Regions from separate parts of the Devosia sp. Micro-HW1 genome, predicted to be linked through region 1. Evidence: predicted binding sites of a transcription regulator. Region 1 holds the regulator's gene; each other region holds the start of a gene.
What was found. Region 1 encodes PhoB, which activates phosphate uptake and scavenging genes when phosphate is short. Its sites were predicted from a motif close to TGTCATNNANCTGTCAT; they were not measured.
Positions count from the first base shown of each region.

Region 2: a site for PhoB is predicted at 2,029-2,045, ahead of phnC (phosphonate ABC transporter ATP-binding protein). Genes of this name have one in related genera too.
Region 3: a site for PhoB is predicted at 1,332-1,348, ahead of MQW79_RS12505 (DUF2794 domain-containing protein). Genes of this name have one in related genera too.

Region 1 covers NZ_CP094375.1:1,442,605-1,448,250, reverse strand. The annotation lists gene MQW79_RS06775 (MFS transporter) at 1-1,340, shown strand, start outside; gene MQW79_RS06770 (alpha/beta fold hydrolase) at 1,423-2,232, shown strand; gene phoB (phosphate regulon transcriptional regulator PhoB) at 2,415-3,116, opposite strand; gene phoU (phosphate signaling complex protein PhoU) at 3,293-4,003, opposite strand; gene pstB (phosphate ABC transporter ATP-binding protein PstB) at 4,026-4,808, opposite strand; gene pstA (phosphate ABC transporter permease PstA) at 4,876-5,646, opposite strand, start outside.
Region 2 covers NZ_CP094375.1:3,266,758-3,272,403, reverse strand. The annotation lists gene phnD (phosphate/phosphite/phosphonate ABC transporter substrate-binding protein) at 165-1,073, opposite strand; gene phnC (phosphonate ABC transporter ATP-binding protein) at 1,134-1,961, opposite strand; gene MQW79_RS15750 (DapH/DapD/GlmU-related protein) at 2,226-2,837, opposite strand; gene phnN (phosphonate metabolism protein/1,5-bisphosphokinase (PRPP-forming) PhnN) at 2,847-3,398, opposite strand; gene MQW79_RS15740 (alpha-D-ribose 1-methylphosphonate 5-triphosphate diphosphatase) at 3,395-4,543, opposite strand; gene phnF (phosphonate metabolism transcriptional regulator PhnF) at 4,708-5,466, shown strand; gene phnG (phosphonate C-P lyase system protein PhnG) at 5,456-5,646, shown strand, end outside.
Region 3 covers NZ_CP094375.1:2,614,441-2,620,086, forward strand. The annotation lists gene MQW79_RS12495 (Bax inhibitor-1/YccA family protein) at 1-158, shown strand, start outside; gene MQW79_RS12500 (N-acetyltransferase family protein) at 260-757, shown strand; gene MQW79_RS12505 (DUF2794 domain-containing protein) at 937-1,320, opposite strand; gene MQW79_RS12510 (DUF1223 domain-containing protein) at 1,592-2,326, opposite strand; gene acnA (aconitate hydratase AcnA) at 2,620-5,376, opposite strand; gene ccmA (heme ABC exporter ATP-binding protein CcmA) at 5,530-5,646, shown strand, end outside.

The sequences.
Region 1 (5,646 bases):
TGGCCATTACCGCCTGGCTCGGCCTGCTCAATCCGTGGCTGCTGCTGACCTTCACCTTCCTCATCGGCGCGGGCACGGCGCTGTTCAACCCGTCATGGCAGGCGTCGATGGGCGATGTGGTGCCGCGCGAAGACCTGCCGGGGGCGGTGACGCTCAATGCCATGGGCTTCAACATGATGCGCAGCGTCGGTCCGGCGGTGGGCGGCATGATCGTGGCCTTTGCCGGGGCGGGCGCGGCCTTTGCGCTCAATGCCGTGTCCTACATTCCGCTGATCGGTGCGCTTTATCGCTGGAAGCCGCAGCGGGCGCCGGCGCGCCTGCCGCGGGAGCGGCTGGGCAGCGCCATGTGGGCCGGCGTGCGCTATGTGTCGATGTCGCCCAACCTGATGACCGTGATGTTCCGCGGGTTCCTGTTCGGCGCGTCGGCCATCGTCATCCTGGCCCTGCTGCCGGTGCTGGCGGAGGACTATCTGGGCGGTGGCGCGCTGATCTATGGCACGCTGCTGGGCTGTTTCGGGGTGGGCGCCATCCTCGGCGCCTTCCTCAACGGGCGGGTGCGGCAGGTGTTCAGCAACGAGAACATCGTGCGGGCGGCCTGCCTCGGCTTTGCCCTCAGCTGTATCGGCCTGGCGTTCAGCCGCGATGCCGTTCTCAGCCACATCCTGCTGCTGCCCGCCGGGGCGAGCTGGGTGCTGGCGCTGAGCCTATTTAATGTCTCGATCCAGCTCGCGTCACCGCGCTGGGTGGTGGGTCGGGCGCTCTCGCTTTACCAAACGGCCACGTTCGGCGGCATGGCGGGCGGCAGCTGGATCTGGGGCGTGACCTCGGACGGGCTCGGCATGGACTGGGCGCTGCTGATCGCCAGCGGCGTGCTGGTGATCTGCGGCCTGGTGGGCCTGAAACTGGCGCTGCCGCAATTCGACCAGCGTGACCTCAATCCGCTCGACACCTTCAATGAGCCGATCCTGCGGCTGGATCTCAGGCCGCGCAGCGGACCGATCATGGTGATGATCGACTACCAGATCCTGCAGGAGGACATTCCCGCCTTCCTGCGGCTGATGAGCGAGCGACGGCGCATCCGCATCCGCGACGGAGCGCGGCAATGGACCTTGCTGCGCGACCTCGAGCGGCCCGACCTGTGGGTGGAGAGTTATCACGTGCCCACCTGGGTCGACTATGTGCGGCACAACCTGCGGCGCACCAAATCCGACGCCGACAATATCGAGCAGCTGCGCGCCCTGCATCAGGGCGAGGGCCTGCCGCACGTGCACCGCATGATCGAGCGGCAGACGGTGCCGCTGGACGATACCACGCCGCTGAGGGACTTGCCGGAGGTTTAGGCTTGGCGGGAGCGGGCCGTTTCCCTGTCGAAAATCCTGGCTGCTGCTCGTCGTCCGATCATTAGCGATCCGGAGGTCTCAAATGTCGTTGCCTACTCCAACCCGGTCGGGCTACGCGCCCGTCAACGGAATCGAATTGGCCTATGCCGTGTTCGGCGCGGGCGAACCGCTGGTGCTGCTGCATGGCGGCCTGCAAACCATGGACGATTTCGGCCCCGTGCTGACCGAGCTGGCCAAACACCATCAGGTCATTGGCGTGGATCTCCAGGCGCATGGCCGCACCAGACCTTTCGACCGCCCAATGAGTTTCGAGGCTTTCGCCACCGACGTGGCCGGGCTGATCCGATGGCTGGACCATGAACGGGCCGATGTCGTCGGCTATTCGATGGGCGGCATTACCGCCATCCGGCTCGGCATCGACCATCCCGATGTGGTCAACCGGCTGGTGGTCGCTTCGGCGCCCTACGCCTATTCGGGGTGGCACGACTATAATGCCGAGGGCATGCGGACCATCGGCGCGCATATGGCCCCTGAGATGATGCAGACGCCGCTCTACGAGGCCTACAAGGCGGTCGCGCCCGACCCGGAAAACTTTCCCAAGCTCTTTGAGCAGATGGGTGCCTTTATCGGCAACGACTATGACTGGTCATCCGAGGTGGGCGGGATCAAGAGCCCGACCCTGCTGGTGGTGGGAGACTATGACGCGGTGCGGATCAGCCATGCCACGCATTTCTTCGAGCTGCTGGGGGGTGGCAAGGTCGATGGCGGGTGGGCGGGGGAGGGCATGACGCCGAACCGCTTCGCCGTCATTCCAAGCACCACCCACTACACCCTCAACACCGACCCGCGCTTCGGACAGGCGGTGCTCGATTTCCTGGCCATTGCCGATTAGGCCGTTTCACAATTCTGAAGCGGAGACATGTATGGCCGTCATTGCCGGGCCTGTCCCGGCAATCCATCCTACAGCGGGCATGGACCACCGGGCCCTCGGGTCAGGCCGGAGGGTGGGCCGGTAGTGACGATTGGGGAGGTAGCGGTGTTTCAAATGGTCCGCGAAACGCTCCAGTCGCCGGTTCAGGCGTTGGCGGCAAACCGTTCGTCGAAGGCGTAGCCGGCGCCGCGGACGGTGCGGATCGGGTCGGTTTCGCGGCCGCGGTTGATGGCGCGGCGGAGGCGGCCGATATGGACGTCGACGGTACGCTCGTCGACATAGACATCATTGCCCCAGACGCCGTCGAGAAGCTGTTCGCGCGAATAGACGCGGCCGGGATGGCGCATCAGATATTCGAGCAGACGGTATTCGGTGGGTCCCAGATGCACGTCGCGGTTGGCGCGGCGGACACGGTGAGTGGTGCGGTCGAGCTCGAGGTCGCCGACCTTGAGGGCGGTGGTGACGAGATTGGGATTGGCCCGGCGCAGCAGGGCGTGGATGCGCGCCAGCAGTTCGGGCACCGAGAAAGGCTTGACCACGTAGTCGTCGGCGCCGGTGGAAAGACCGCGGACGCGCTCCTCTTCCTCGCCGCGGGCGGTGAGCATGATGATCGGCACGCGGGCTGTTTCATCGCGGGCGCGCAGGCGTCGGCAGAGTTCGATGCCGGAAATCTCGGGCAGCATCCAATCGAGCAGGATCAGGTCCGGCAGCTTTTCGGCAATGGCCTGCTGGGCTTCGTCGCCGCTCTCGGCGGTGACGACGCGAAAGCCCTCGGCTTCGAGATTGTAGCGCAGCAGGATGGCGATATCGCCTTCGTCTTCGACCACGAGGATGGTGGCGGGCATTGGATGTGCTCCGTCGATCGGACTGACCTTGGTCATCCGAGAGTTCTGAGTTCTTGGCTTTACCCCCACCTCACCTCCCCCTGAAGGAGGGGGAGGGGGTTGAGAGTGCGGTGCTACGAGGAAGGCCCCCTCATCCGGCGCTGCGCGCCGACCTCTCCCCGAAAGGGAGAAGTGCCTTACGCTTTAATCTGCTGGCGCTGCAGTTCCTGCACGTCGCTGGTGAGCTGCTTGCCGGTGGCCAGGTAGTAGGCGCGCTCGGCAATGTTGGTGGCATGGTCGCCGACGCGCTCGAGGCTCTTGGCGCAGAACAGCAGGTGGGTGCAGGTGGTGATGTTGCGCGGATCCTCCATCATGTAGGTGAGGAGTTCGCGGAACAGCGAGGTGTGCATGGCATCGACCTCGTCGTCACGGTTGCACACTTCGACGGCTGCGGGCGCCTCGCGATTGCCATAGGCATCGAGGGCATCCTTGACCTGCTGCAGGACCAGCGCGGTCATGTTCTTGACGCCGTTGTAGAAAGTCGGCTGCAGGTTGAGGCCTTCGAGCTTGAGCGAGCGGCGGGCCAGCTGCTTGGCCATGTCGCCGATGCGTTCGAGATCGGAGGCGACGTGGATGGCAGTGATGATGGCGCGCAGGTCGCTGGCCATGGGCTGGCGGCGGGCAATCATCGACACGGCCATGTCATCGATCTGGCGCTGCATGTCGTCGATGCGCTGGTCGGCAATGATGGTCAGGTCAGCCAGTTCACGGTCAAGCTTGAGCAGCGAGCGGGTGCCGTTCTCGACAGCGACCTCGACGAGACCACCCATTTCGGCAATGGCCTGGGCCAGGGCGGCAAGTTCCTCGTTGTAGGAGGTGACGATGTGATCGGTACCGGTATTTGGCATGGTTTGTCCTCCAGATCCGCGATCAGCCGATGCGGCCCATGATGTAGTCCTGGGTCTGCTTGTTCACCGGATTGGTGAAGATGTCCTCGGTGTCGCCCTGTTCAATCAGGTTGCCCAAGTGGAAGAAGGCGGTCTTCTGCGACACGCGGGCTGCCTGCTGCATCGAGTGGGTGACGATGACGATGGTGTAGTTCTCGCGCAGCTCGTCGATCAGCTCTTCGATGATCGCGGTGGCGATCGGATCAAGGGCCGAGCAGGGCTCGTCCATGAGGATCACTTCGGGACCCACGGCAATGGCGCGGGCGATGCAGAGGCGCTGCTGCTGGCCGCCGGAAAGACCGGTGCCTGGCTCACTGAGGCGATCCTTGACCTCTTCGAAAAGGCCCGCCTTGCGCAGCGAGGAGACGACGATTTCATCGAGGTCGGCCTTGGAGCGCGCGAGGCCGTGGATGCGCGGGCCATAGGCGACATTGTCGTAGATCGACTTGGGGAAGGGATTGGGCTTCTGGAAGACCATGCCGATGCGGGCCCGCAGCTCCACCACGTCGAGCTTGGGATCGTAGATGTCCTGGCCGTCGAGCTCGATGCGGCCGCCGACCCTGGCGCCTTCGATCGTGTCGTTCATGCGGTTGATGCAGCGCAGGAAAGTGGACTTGCCGCAGCCCGACGGCCCGATGAAGGCGGTGACGGCGCGGTCGGGGATGTCGATGGAGACGCCATGCAGGGCCTGCTTGGCACCGTAATGAACGGTAACATCACGGGCGGTGAGGCGGATGGGATGGTCCATCAGTTCGGCGGGATTCATGGTCTGATCCAGGGTCTTTTGGGTCACTTTAACCTTACCGGCGAGAACGTCCATTTCCGAAGTCTCCTTAAGCGCGCTTTTCAAGACGCGACCGCAAGAAGATCGCGATGGCGTTGAGGGTAATCATGAAGGCCAGGAGCACCATGATGGCAGCAGAGGTGCGGGCCTCGAAGAAGTTGCGGTTCTCGTTGCCCTGCCAGAGGTAAATCTGAACCGGAAGAGCGGTTGCCTGATCCATAGGCGTGCCGGGCACCGCGGCCACGAAGGCATTCATGCCGATCAGCAGGAGCGGCGCGGTTTCGCCAAGGGCCTGGGCCACACCGATAATGGTAGCGGTCAGGATCGAGGGAAAGGTCACCGGCAGCACATGGTGAAACACCATCTGCGTGCGCGAGGCGCCCATGCCGAGGGCGGCCTGGCGCAGGGCCGGGGAGACGCCCTTGAGGGCCGCGCGGGTCGCAATGATGATGGTCGGCAGCGTCATCAGGGTCAGCACCAGACCGCCGGCCAGCGGGGCCGAGAGGGGGAGGCGGAACCAGTTGATGAACACGGCGGCGCCGAGCAGACCGAAGACGATGGAGGGCACGGCGGCCAGGTTGTTGATGTTGACCTCGATGAGATCGGTCAGCCTGGACTTGGGCGCGAACTCTTCGAGGTAAATAGCGCTGCCCACGCCGATCGGCACGGCGAGGACGACGACAATCAGCATCATCCAGAGCGAACCCATGAGGGCGCCGAGGAGACCCGCAGCGGCAGGTGCGGAACGGCTGTCGACATTTGATATCAGCGCCCAGGCAAAGCCGCGCGAGATGGTGCCGTCTTCTTCGAAGATGTCGAT
Region 2 (5,646 bases), 1.8 Mb from region 1:
TTTCAAGAACCACGGTGTCATTCCGGCGAAGGCCGGAATCCATGTCCACATGCCCACGCACAGCGGCCTTGGCAGTTCGGCGCATGGATCCCGGCCTGCGCCGGGATGACATTGAGTTTGGGGTAGCTGCGGTGACCGAAATCACCGCAGCGTCTTATTTGAAATCAGCTACCGATGACCGACTTACGGGCGTCGATAATGGTCTGGTACATGGCCTTGTCGGCGTCGACAAAATTGGTGTAGCCGCCGGCGGTGAAGGCGTCGAAGCATTCGAAATCGGTTTCCGGCAGGGCCTTGAACATGGCCGTGATCTGTTCCTTGACCTCGGGAGCAACGGCGTTGGAGACCATCAGCGGACCGTTCGGGATGATCGGGGACTGCCAGACTTCGACCAGGTCGTCCATGTCGAGCATGCCCTTGTCGACCATGATGCGCAGGTTGCCCGAGGTGTAACCCTCGGAGAAGTCGCCCTGCCCCGAGCCGAAGGTGGTGCCGACATCCCAGGTGCCGTCGATCACGCCGAGGACGAGGTTTTCATGGCCGCCACCGAAGCCGGTCTCGGCGTAGAATTCCTTGATTTCCTTGCCGAGGTCGGCCGGCAGGGCAACGCTCGGGATCAGGAAGCCCGAGGTGGAATCCGGATCGGCGAAGCCGAGCTTCTTGCCTTCGGTCGAGGCCAGGTCGGTAATGCCCGAATCCGAACGGGCGACCATGATCGTGTAGTAGCCGGTGGAGCCATCCGCCTGCTGGGTGGTCAGCACCGGATCAACGGCGTCGGGGCTCTGCAGTTCGATGGCGGCGTAGGACGAGGCGCCCATGATGGCGATGTCGATGGTGCCGCCGAGCAGGCCCTGAATGATGCCGTTATAGTCCGGCGAGGGGAAGAACTGGACTTCGGTGGCGCCGGTGGCGGCTTTCAGCGGCTCGGCGACGCATTCGGCACGGCGCAGCTGGTCGGCTTCGTTTTCGCTGCCGTCGAGGCCGATGCGCAGGACGAGACCGTCCTGGGCAAAGGCGGCTGACGACAGGGAAAGGGCGACGGAGGCGAGGAGAAGTTTACGGATCGCGGACACGGGAAGTCTCCTTTGGTGACGCGGGATGGGTCCTTCGGCGACAGGGAAGAGCCGAATGACTTAGGGAGCCTGTTGCGCATTGCTTGGCGTGCGCGGCAGGAACTGGACGGGCGCAATGGAGGTCGAGGTCATGACTTCCGAAAAAGCTTCCTTCAGACCATCGGCACCGTAGATAGAGCGGGCCACATCGGTGGTGAGTTCGTCGGGCGTGCCGTCGAAGACGACGCGGCCCTGGGCCATGCCGACAATGCGCTCGCAATAGGCGCGGGCGGTGTCGAGCGTGTGGAGGTTAGTGATGACGGTGATGCCTTCGGCATTGATGTCTCTGAGGCTGTCCATGACGATCTGGGCATTGCGCGGATCAAGGCTGGCAATGGGCTCGTCGGCCAGGATCATCTTTGGCTCCTGCATCAGGGCACGGGCAATGGCGACGCGCTGCTGCTGGCCACCCGACAGAGTCTGCGCCCACTGCGTAGCCGTCTGGGCGATGTCGAGACGTTCCAGTGCCCGCAGTGCCTCATACTGCTCGTCGGCGGTGAACAGCTGCAGCAGGTTCAAGACGCCGTTGCGACCGTTGAGCCGGCCGAGCATCACATTGGTGATGACATCGAGGCGCGGCACGAGATTGAACTGCTGGAAGATCATAGCGCAGTCGCGCTGCCAGTCGCGCAGGGCCTGGCCGCGCAGCTCAGACACCTTCACGCCGTCATATTCGATATAGCCGGAGGAAACGTCGTTGAGACGGTTGACCATACGCAGCAGTGTCGACTTGCCGGCGCCGGAGCGGCCGATGATGCCGACCATCTGTCCTTGCGGGATTTCCAGCGTCACATTGTCGACGGCAACCTTGTCACCAAATCGTCGCGTAACGTGCGAAATCTTTAGCATGGAACTGCCCCGGCCGTTGAACTGCGGCAGACCTAGGGCCGGGACGTAACGCCCCCATTACACTTGGGTGACGGTTGCATGACTATGCACCGGGAAAGTGTGGTGGGTTGTCGCGGGGGATGGCCACCTTTCCTTCTCCCCTTGCGGGAGAAGGTGCCCGAAGGCGGACGAGGGGATGGACCGACCGCGCGGTAGGAACCCCTCACCCGTCTCGGCCTGCGGCCGATCCACCCTCTCCCGCAAGGGGAGAGGGGGAGCCGGAGATTATTCGTACTTCTCGAGAAACGCCTCGATCCCCAGCATCCGGAAATCGGGCAGCGCCACGTGCAGTTGCTCGTGGCTCCAGTCCCACCATTTCATGGAATCGAGGCGGCCCGCGACGCTGTCATCAAAGCGCTGGCGGATGGTCCGCGCCGGCACACCGACGGCGATGGCAAAATCGGCAACGTCTTTTGTGACAACCGCGTTGGAGCCAATAATGGCGCCGTTGCCAATATTCACCCCCGGCATGATCACCGCGCCATGGCCAATCCAGGTATCGTGGCCAATGGAAATCGGCGTGCTTTCGCGCCATTCGAAGAACGATGCATCGTCCTCCTCGCCCTCGAAATACTGCGCCGAGCGATAGGTAAAATGGTGCAGCGAAGCGCGCTCCATCGGATGCATGCTCGCATAGATGCGCACATTGGCGGCGATGTTGGAGAATTTGCCGATGGTGGCATAGGCGATCTGGGTGCCGCCGACGCAGTAGGAATAGTCGCCCATGGTCGAGTAAGCGACGTGGCATTGGGCGCCCACTTCGGTATAGCGGCCGAGGGTCGATTGCGTGACCCTGGCCGTTTCGTGGACAAACGGCGTCTCGCTCAGCTTCTTCATGCGATGCCCTCACACCGGCAGGCGCAGCAGATCGCGCAGCAGCGCCACAAACTGCTGGCCGGACGCTTCGAGATCGCCCGAATTGTCGATGCGCACCGTGCTGGGCGGCAGGCGGAAGCCGGCGCTGCGCTCGATGCGGCGACGGATGTCCTCGCCCCCCTCGCGCCCACGCCCGGCCAGGCGCCGCGCGATGATCTCGGGCTCTGCCGTCACCTCGACGACCAGAGCGGTCGGATAGCGTGCGAGCAGTTTTGGCAGCACGGCGCGCGAGAGATTGGCAATAACCACCCGACCGGCGGCCAGATCGGCTTCCAGCGCAATCGGCAGACCGTAGAGGAGGCCATGCGCCTCCCAGCTGAGCGCATATTCACCGTCCCGCTCTGCGGCGGCAAAGGCCTCGGGCGAGAGGCTGTCATGATCCTCGCTGCCACCATCGGCGGCGCGTGTCACCGCTCGGCGCACCACGACGACCTGGTCACCCAGACGATCTCGTGCAAAATTCATGACGCTGTCCTTGCCGGCGCCGCTCGGCCCGACAACAGCAACGAAGGTACCGGTCATAGCACCCGCCTGCCCTGGCGCCAGACGGTGCGCACGATCGGAATCCCATCCTCGATCCGCACTTGCACGAGGTCGGCGCGCTTGCCCAGTGCGATCTCGCCGCGATCATCAAGACCCGCCGCATCGGCCGGCCGCTTGGTGACGAGGCTGATAGCCTGCGGCACGTCCACGCCGGCCACTTCGTCGACAAGGCAGAAGGCCGATTGCAGCATGGAAAAGGGAATGTAGTCGGATGACAAAATGTCGAGCAGTCCCGCAGTGGCCAGCTCGCGCGCCGAGACATTGCCTGAATGCGAGCCGCCGCGCACCACATTTGGCCCACCCATGAGAATGGCAAGGCCGGCATCGCGCGACGCCTGCGCGGCTTCCATCGTGGTGGGGAATTCGGCGATGCGAATGCCCAGTTCCAGCGACTCATCGACATGGGCGGCGGTGGCGTCATCGTGGCTGGCCAGCGCGATATTCCTGATATGGCAGAGTTCGGCCAGCGCCTTGCGGTGGCGGTCGGCATAGGTGATCGATTCCAGCGTGCGGCGGGCGATGAATTCGGCCAGCTGTGCATCGCTCATCTTGAGCTTGCCCTGGTAATAGGCGCGGTAGGCGTCCGGGTTGGCGAACTGGCGCTGGCCCGGCGCGTGATCCATCAGCGAGGCGAGACGAACCAGCTTGTGGTCCATGATGCCCTCGAATGCCTTGAGACAATCGGGCGCTGACACCTCGCAGCGCAGGTGGATGAAATGGTCGGCGCGCAGGCGCCGCGCCTCGACCCCTGCAGTGATCGCATCGGCGAGGATGCGCAGTTCGGCGGCGCCCATATCGGCATGCTCGTCAATGCCGACGCGGATGGCGTCGAAAACGGTGGTGATGCCCGAGGCCGCGATCTGCGCGTCATGCGCCTGCACGGCCGCCACCGGATGCCAGCGCACTTTCGGGCGCGGCGCATAGTGGGTTTCGAGATGATCGGTGTGCAGCTCGACGAGGCCCGGAATGAGATAGTCGCCTTCGAGGTCGACACCCCGCACGCTGTCGGAGCCGATATCGGTGATGACCCCGCCAGCCACTTCCACTGCACCTTCGACCACCCGGTCGGCGAGCACTATGCGGGCATTGGTGAGGACGATCTGGTCGAGGCCGATGGCTGTCATGTCTGGTCTCCTTGGCGCCTCACCTACCCAGCCTCTGTGACAAGCCGACGACAGAACAGGCGACATTCGAATGAGTTGGCGCACGGATGTCGAAAGGTCGTCCTACCGTCATTCCAGTGTCACCTCGGCTCGCTAGAACCAGCTCATTCGAATGAGTTGACGATATGCGAAGCCAAGGACAGTCCTGGGAAGAGACCCGGGACAAAATCAATCAGGAAATCACCTCCGGACGGTTGGCGGCGGATACAAAGCTGCCATCCGAACCTGAACTCTGCGTGCTCTATGGTGTGCGTCGCCACTCGCTGCGCAAGGCGCTGGCAGCGCTGGTCAACGAGGGCAAGTTGCGTGTCGAGCATGGCCGCGGCACGTTCGTCGAACGGGCGACCCTGCTCAACTATGTCATCGGCGCCCGCACCCGCTGGCATGAAAATCTGTCGAGCCAGGGCCTCACCGCATCGGGCGAGACGCTGGCAGAAATGAAGCTGCCGGCCAGCAGCCGTGTCGCCGCCGCACTCGGGATCGAGAAGGACGCGCCGGTCTTTGCCCGCTCCTGGCGCGGCTTTGCCAATGACCTGCCGATCTCCATCGACTGGGCCTACCACGCCGCCGCGCGCTTCCCGGACCTGCCCGAGCGCCGGCGGAGCGACGCGTCGATCACGCAGGTCTATCGCTCCTACGGCATTCTCGACTATCGCCGGCAGCGCACCACGGTCTTTACCCGGCTCGCCACCGAGCACGAGGCCAGCATGCTGATGCTGCGGCCCGGACAATCGGTACTGGTGGTGCAGAAAATCGACGCGGACATGGACGGCAACCCCATCGGCTTTTCTGAAGCCGTGTGGGCCGGCGACCGCGTGCAATTCACCTTTGAATCCGACCAGCCACGAGTCACCACGTCCGAGAGAGACAGCGATGTTCAATGAAACCCCATCCGGCGGACCCGAGCATGGCGAGATGCTCGACATCCTTGCCCGCGCCCGCCCCGACCGCCTCAAGCAACTTGCCGAAACCCTGCTTGTCGACTTGGGCGACATCTCGGTCATCGCCAACCGCACCGGCCTTGTCATGGTGCCGATGCGCGACACGGTCGGACAAGTCGATTT
Region 3 (5,646 bases), 1.2 Mb from region 1:
TGACCGCCTATGACACCCAGAAGATCAAGGAAAGCTATTCCGAGCACTACGGTGCCGACGTGATGGCCAAGAATGCCATCATGGGCGCGCTCTCGCTCTATCTCGACTTCATCAACCTGTTCATGATGCTGCTCCGCCTGTTCGGCAATCGCGAGTAAGCATCCCTGAAATCCTTGATCACGCGATCAAGGAAATTGGTTGGACGACATCGGGGACCGCAGCCTACAAGGGCTGCGGTCCCTTCTTTTCGTTTACAGCCATGTCCGACACGCTTCTGCGCCCCTTTGCCTGGTCCGATATACCGGCCATCACCACCATCTACCGGCACTATGTCGAGCACACCGCCATCACCTTCGATACCGAAGCGCCGGGCGAAGAAGCGATGGCCGAAAAATATGCGGGGCTGAAAAAGCTCGGCCATCCGGTCATCATCGCCGAGCGCGAAGGCAGGGTCGTGGGCTATGCCTATGCGAGCTTCTACCGCCCCCGCGCCGCCTATCGCTTCACCTGCGAGGATTCGATCTATCTCGACCCCGCGGAAACCGGGCGGGGCCTTGGCAGGCTGATGCTCACCGAATTGCTCGCGCAATCGAAGGCTTTTGGCTTCAGGCAGATGCTGGCCGTGATCACCGCCGACACCGCCAATTCGATTGCCATCCACGAAAAGTTCGGCTTCGAGCATGTCGGCTATTACAGGCAGGTCGGCCTCAAATTCGACCGCTGGCACGACATCGTGCACCTGCAGAAGGCGCTCTAGCGACTTGTCCCGACTTCCTGGGCATCGTCACCACCCGGCTTGACCGGGTGGTCCATACGAGACGCCGGCAAGATGGATTGCCCGGTCAAGCCGGGCAATGACGATGGGCGACGCAATCGAGCGGCTAGAAATGGAGCCTATCCGGTCACAACATTGATCGGGTCCGGCGGGTGAAAAACCTAACCCACGACCATCAGATCAGGATCAAGCACGCGCAGCACCTGCGCCAGGTCCTGGCCGCGCTTGAGGATCCGGCCCTGCTGGTTGGTGACCATGTACTGGCCCTGCTTGTTGCGCAGCTTGGGGTTTTTCTCGACCACGTAGAGCGGGCGTTCCGAGACGCGGGCATAGATGGAGAACATGGCCCGGTCCTTGAGAAAGTCCATGGCATAGTCGCGCCACTCGCCGGTCCCGACCTTGCGGCCATAGACGGAAAGGATCTGCATCAGCTCGCGGCGATCGAAGGCGACGATGGGCTGGACGGGCCGGTTTGGCTGGCTTGCGGGCTCGCCCACATGCACCAGCGCCAGATTGGTTCGGCTCTCGTCTGGGGGACCCTGCACGCGCTCTACCTTGTCATAACGCGGTCATGATCGGCCCATTCGCCGGCCTTGGCAAGCCTGCGCGAAATTCCCCAATTCGGCCATGATTTGTCCCTCTCCGCGCCCCATTGCCTCAGCAATCTTCAACCATTGCCTCCAGTGGCTGGCAGTCGGGCTGTCCGAGCCCCCAAACCGAAGGCGCGACTGCCAGCCACACCTTATTTGAGTTGACCCAAAGTCATTTACGCCCGCTTCCGCCCCCGGAGCGGGCGTCTTTCTTGAGCGGCAGATCTCAGAAGGAATAGGTGGCCGCGCCCAGGATGTGGCCCGGCAGGCCGTTCTTCTCCTGCTGGATCAGGATGGCGACACCGCCCTCGCTATCCGGCGCCAGCCTGTCGAGCGGCAGTTTCAGCTGCGCGCCTTCGGACGCTTCCCACATGCCCACGACCTGCCGGTCGACCGCGACCTGGGTATAGACCATGGACTTGCCGGCATTCTCGCCCTTCTCGATACTGACTTCCGCCCGGTCGAGATAGCGCACGAGATAGATGCTGGCGTCTTCGAGGCTGGCATCGGCGGCAATGTCGATCTTGAGCATGTCGCCCTGCACCGACAGGGCCACCTCCAGCGGCAAGGTGGCCGAAGCCAGCGCCGCCTGCACCTTGGCGCGCTTGGAGCCGACAACGCCTTGGGCGCCATTGACCACCATTTGCGGGGTGAAGATGCGCGATGATCCCCAATTGCGGGCATAGCCGCGCTGCAGGTCGGAAAAGCCCTTGTCGCCAAAGGTATCTTCCCAGCCCACATAGTCCCAGTAGTCGACATGATAGGCCAGCGCCACCACGTCGCCCTGTTCGGCAAGGCTGGTGAGCAACGCATCGGCCGGCGGGCAGGAGGCACAGCCCTGGCTGGTGAACAGCTCGACCACGGCCCTGGGCTGGGACACGCCTTCGGCCAGCGCACCTCCCGCAAGGGTGAGGACGAACAGAGGCGCGGCGATGAGACCGGAAAAACGGCGAAGAAACATGGCCGTCTTTGTAAGCCGGGCTTTCAAAGCTTGCCTAGTCAAATACGGGTGAAGCTGGCTGAACGGTAAACGGCGTGGCGGCAAGGGCACAGCGCCTGGGCACGACATTGCCTCAACCAATGCGTCATTGCGGCGAAAGCCGGAATCCATGCGCCGGCCATTCGCGACGATGGTGCTCGTGGAAAGCCACTGACCTGGATCCCGGCCTGCGCCGGGATGACATCGTGCTTGAGGAAAACTTAAAGCAGATGGCGGCCACAGAGGGCCGCCAGTAGAGACAATGTAAGCAGTGCTTACGCGGCGACGAGGCTCCGCAACACATAGTGCAGGATGCCGCCATTGCGGAAATAATCGAGCTCATTGGCCGTATCGATGCGGCAACGGGTCTCGATCGTGAGCACGTCGCCATTGGCGCGGGTGATTCTGACCGGCACCGTAGCGCGCGGCTCAATGCCTTCCACCCCTGATATATCGACGGTTTCACTACCATCGAGACCAAGGCTCTGCCAGCTTTCACCGTCGTTGAACTGCAGGGGAATGACCCCCATGCCCACCAGGTTGGAGCGATGGATACGCTCAAAACTCTGGGCGATGACGGCTTTGACGCCGAGCAGGTTGGTGCCCTTGGCCGCCCAGTCGCGCGACGAGCCGGTGCCATATTCCTTGCCGGCGAAGATGACGAGCGGCGTTCCGGCCCGCTGATATTCCATGGCCGCGTCATAAATCGGCATCTGCTCGCCTGATGGCCCCTTGGTAAAGCCACCCTCGACCCCATCGAGCATCATGTTCCTGATGCGGATATTGGCGAAGGTGCCGCGCATCATCACCTCGTGATTGCCGCGGCGGGCGCCGTAGGAATTGAAATCCTTGGGCGCCACCTGGCGTTCGATGAGATATTTTCCGGCCGGGGTTGCGGGTTTGAACGAGCCGGCCGGGGAAATGTGGTCGGTGGTGATCGAATCGAGGAACAGCGCCAGCACCCGCGCCGAGACCACGTCGGTCACCGGCTTGGGCTCCATGGTCAGGTCCTCGAAATAGGGCGGGTTCTGCACATAGGTGGAGGCAGAATTCCACCCATAGGTCTCGCCGCCTTCGACCGCGATCCCCTGCCAGTGCTTGTCGCCCTTGAAGACATCTGAATAGCGGGCGCGGAACATGTCGGCATGGACGTGCTGGCGCACGATTTCAGCAATCTCGTGGTTGGAGGGCCAGATATCCTTCAAATAGACGGGCTTGCCGTCTTTCGACATGCCGAGCGGCTGGGTCGCGATGTCGACATTGAGCGTGCCCAGGATCGCATAGGCGACGACCAGCGGGGGCGAGGCGAGATAGTTGGCGCGCACATCCGGGTTCACGCGGCCCTCGAAATTGCGATTGCCTGACAGCACCGAGGCGGCGACCAGCTTGTTCTCGTTGATCGTGTCGGAAATGGCCTGGGGCAGCGGCCCCGAATTGCCGATGCAGGTGGTGCAGCCATAGCCCACAAGGTTGAAGCCCATGGCATCGAGGTCGGCCTGCAGGCCCGAAGCCGTCAGATAATCGGTGACCACCTGCGAGCCCGGTGCCAGCGAGGTCTTGACCCAGGGCTGCGACTGGAGGCCCAGCGCCCGCGCCTTGCGGGCAACGAGGCCGGCGGCGACCAGGACAGAAGGGTTGGACGTATTGGTGCAGGAGGTGATGGCCGCGATCACCACCGAGCCATCGGTGATGTGATAGTCCGTGCCCCTGACCGGGAAGGCCGCCTCTTCGGGAATGTCGTGCACGCCCGTGGCGCCCTCGTCGACATAGCGGCTTTCCGGCCTGTCCTCGGGCAGTTTCGTGCGCTCGATGCGCCCGCCCGACAGTTCCGGCAGGGCAGCGGCAAAGGCCGCGGACACATCCTTCAAAGCCACGCGGTCCTGCGGGCGCTTCGGACCCGAGAGCGACGGGACCACCGTCGAAAGGTCGAGCTCGAGCGTGGCGGTAAAGACCGGATCGGGCGTCGCGGTCTCGCGGAACATGCCCTGGGCGCGCGAATAGGCCTCGACCAGGGCCACGCGATCGGGATCACGGCCGGTCGTGGACAGATATTTGAGCGTATCGGCATCGACAGGAAAATAGCCGCAGGTGGCTCCATATTCGGGCGCCATATTGGCGATGGTGGCCTGGTCTTCGAGGCTGAGATAGTCAAGGCCGGGCCCGTAGAATTCGACGAACTTGCCGACCACGCCCTGCTTGCGCAGCATTTCGGTGACCGTCAGCACAAGGTCGGTGGCGGTGATGCCTTCGTTGATCTTGCCGGTCAGCTTGAAGCCGACGACTTCGGGAATGAGCATGGTGATCGGCTGGCCGAGCATGGCCGCCTCGGCCTCAATGCCGCCGACGCCCCAGCCGAGCACGGCGAGGCCATTGACCATGGTCGTGTGCGAGTCGGTGCCCACAAGCGTATCGGGATAGGCGACGGTTTCGCCGTTTTCCTCGCGGGTCCAGACCGTCTGGGCCAGGTATTCGAGGTTGACCTGGTGGCAGATGCCGGTGCCGGGCGGCACGACGCGGAAATTGTCGAAGGCCGACTGGCCCCAGCGCAAGAACTCGTAGCGCTCGCCATTGCGCTCATATTCGAGCTCGACATTCTGGGCGAAGGCCAGGGGCGTGCCAAAGCTGTCCACCATCACCGAGTGGTCGATGACGAGATCGACCGGCACCAGCGGATTGATCTTTTGCGGATCGGCGCCGAGCTTGGCGGTGGCGTCGCGCATGGCGGCGAGGTCAACGACCGCCGGCACGCCGGTGAAGTCCTGCATCAGCACCCGGGCCGGGCGATAGGAAATTTCGTGTTCGGAACTGCGGCTGACGAGCCAGGCGGCGACCGCTTCGATATCGGCTTTGGTGACCGTGCGGTCATCCTCGAAGCGCAGCAGGTTTTCGAGCACCACCTTCATCGAGCCGGGCAGTTTCGAGACACCGGTCAGGCCGTTCTTCTCGGCCTCGAGGATGGAGTAATAGGTATAGGTCCGGCCACCGACCGTGAGGGTCGATTTCGACTTGAAGCTGTCTATTGAGGTCACGATGCTCCGCCCTTCATGCTGCTCTGGGGGCGCGGCCGCTTCCGGTTCCGGGGCCTGCAGGACCGCGCTTTTCTGGAATGACTCTAAGCTCACCCTGTATAGTCAATCACCAGAGCCCTTGCCAGTTCCACCATGGGTCCAATACGAGATGGGGTCATGATCGAAGGGCAAGTCCATCGCCGATTAACTCTTGAGGCTGAAGGCCTTGCCGTGGGCTATGGCGAGACCGTGCTGGCCAGCGGTCTGAGCTTTGCCGTGCCCGCAGGCAGCGGG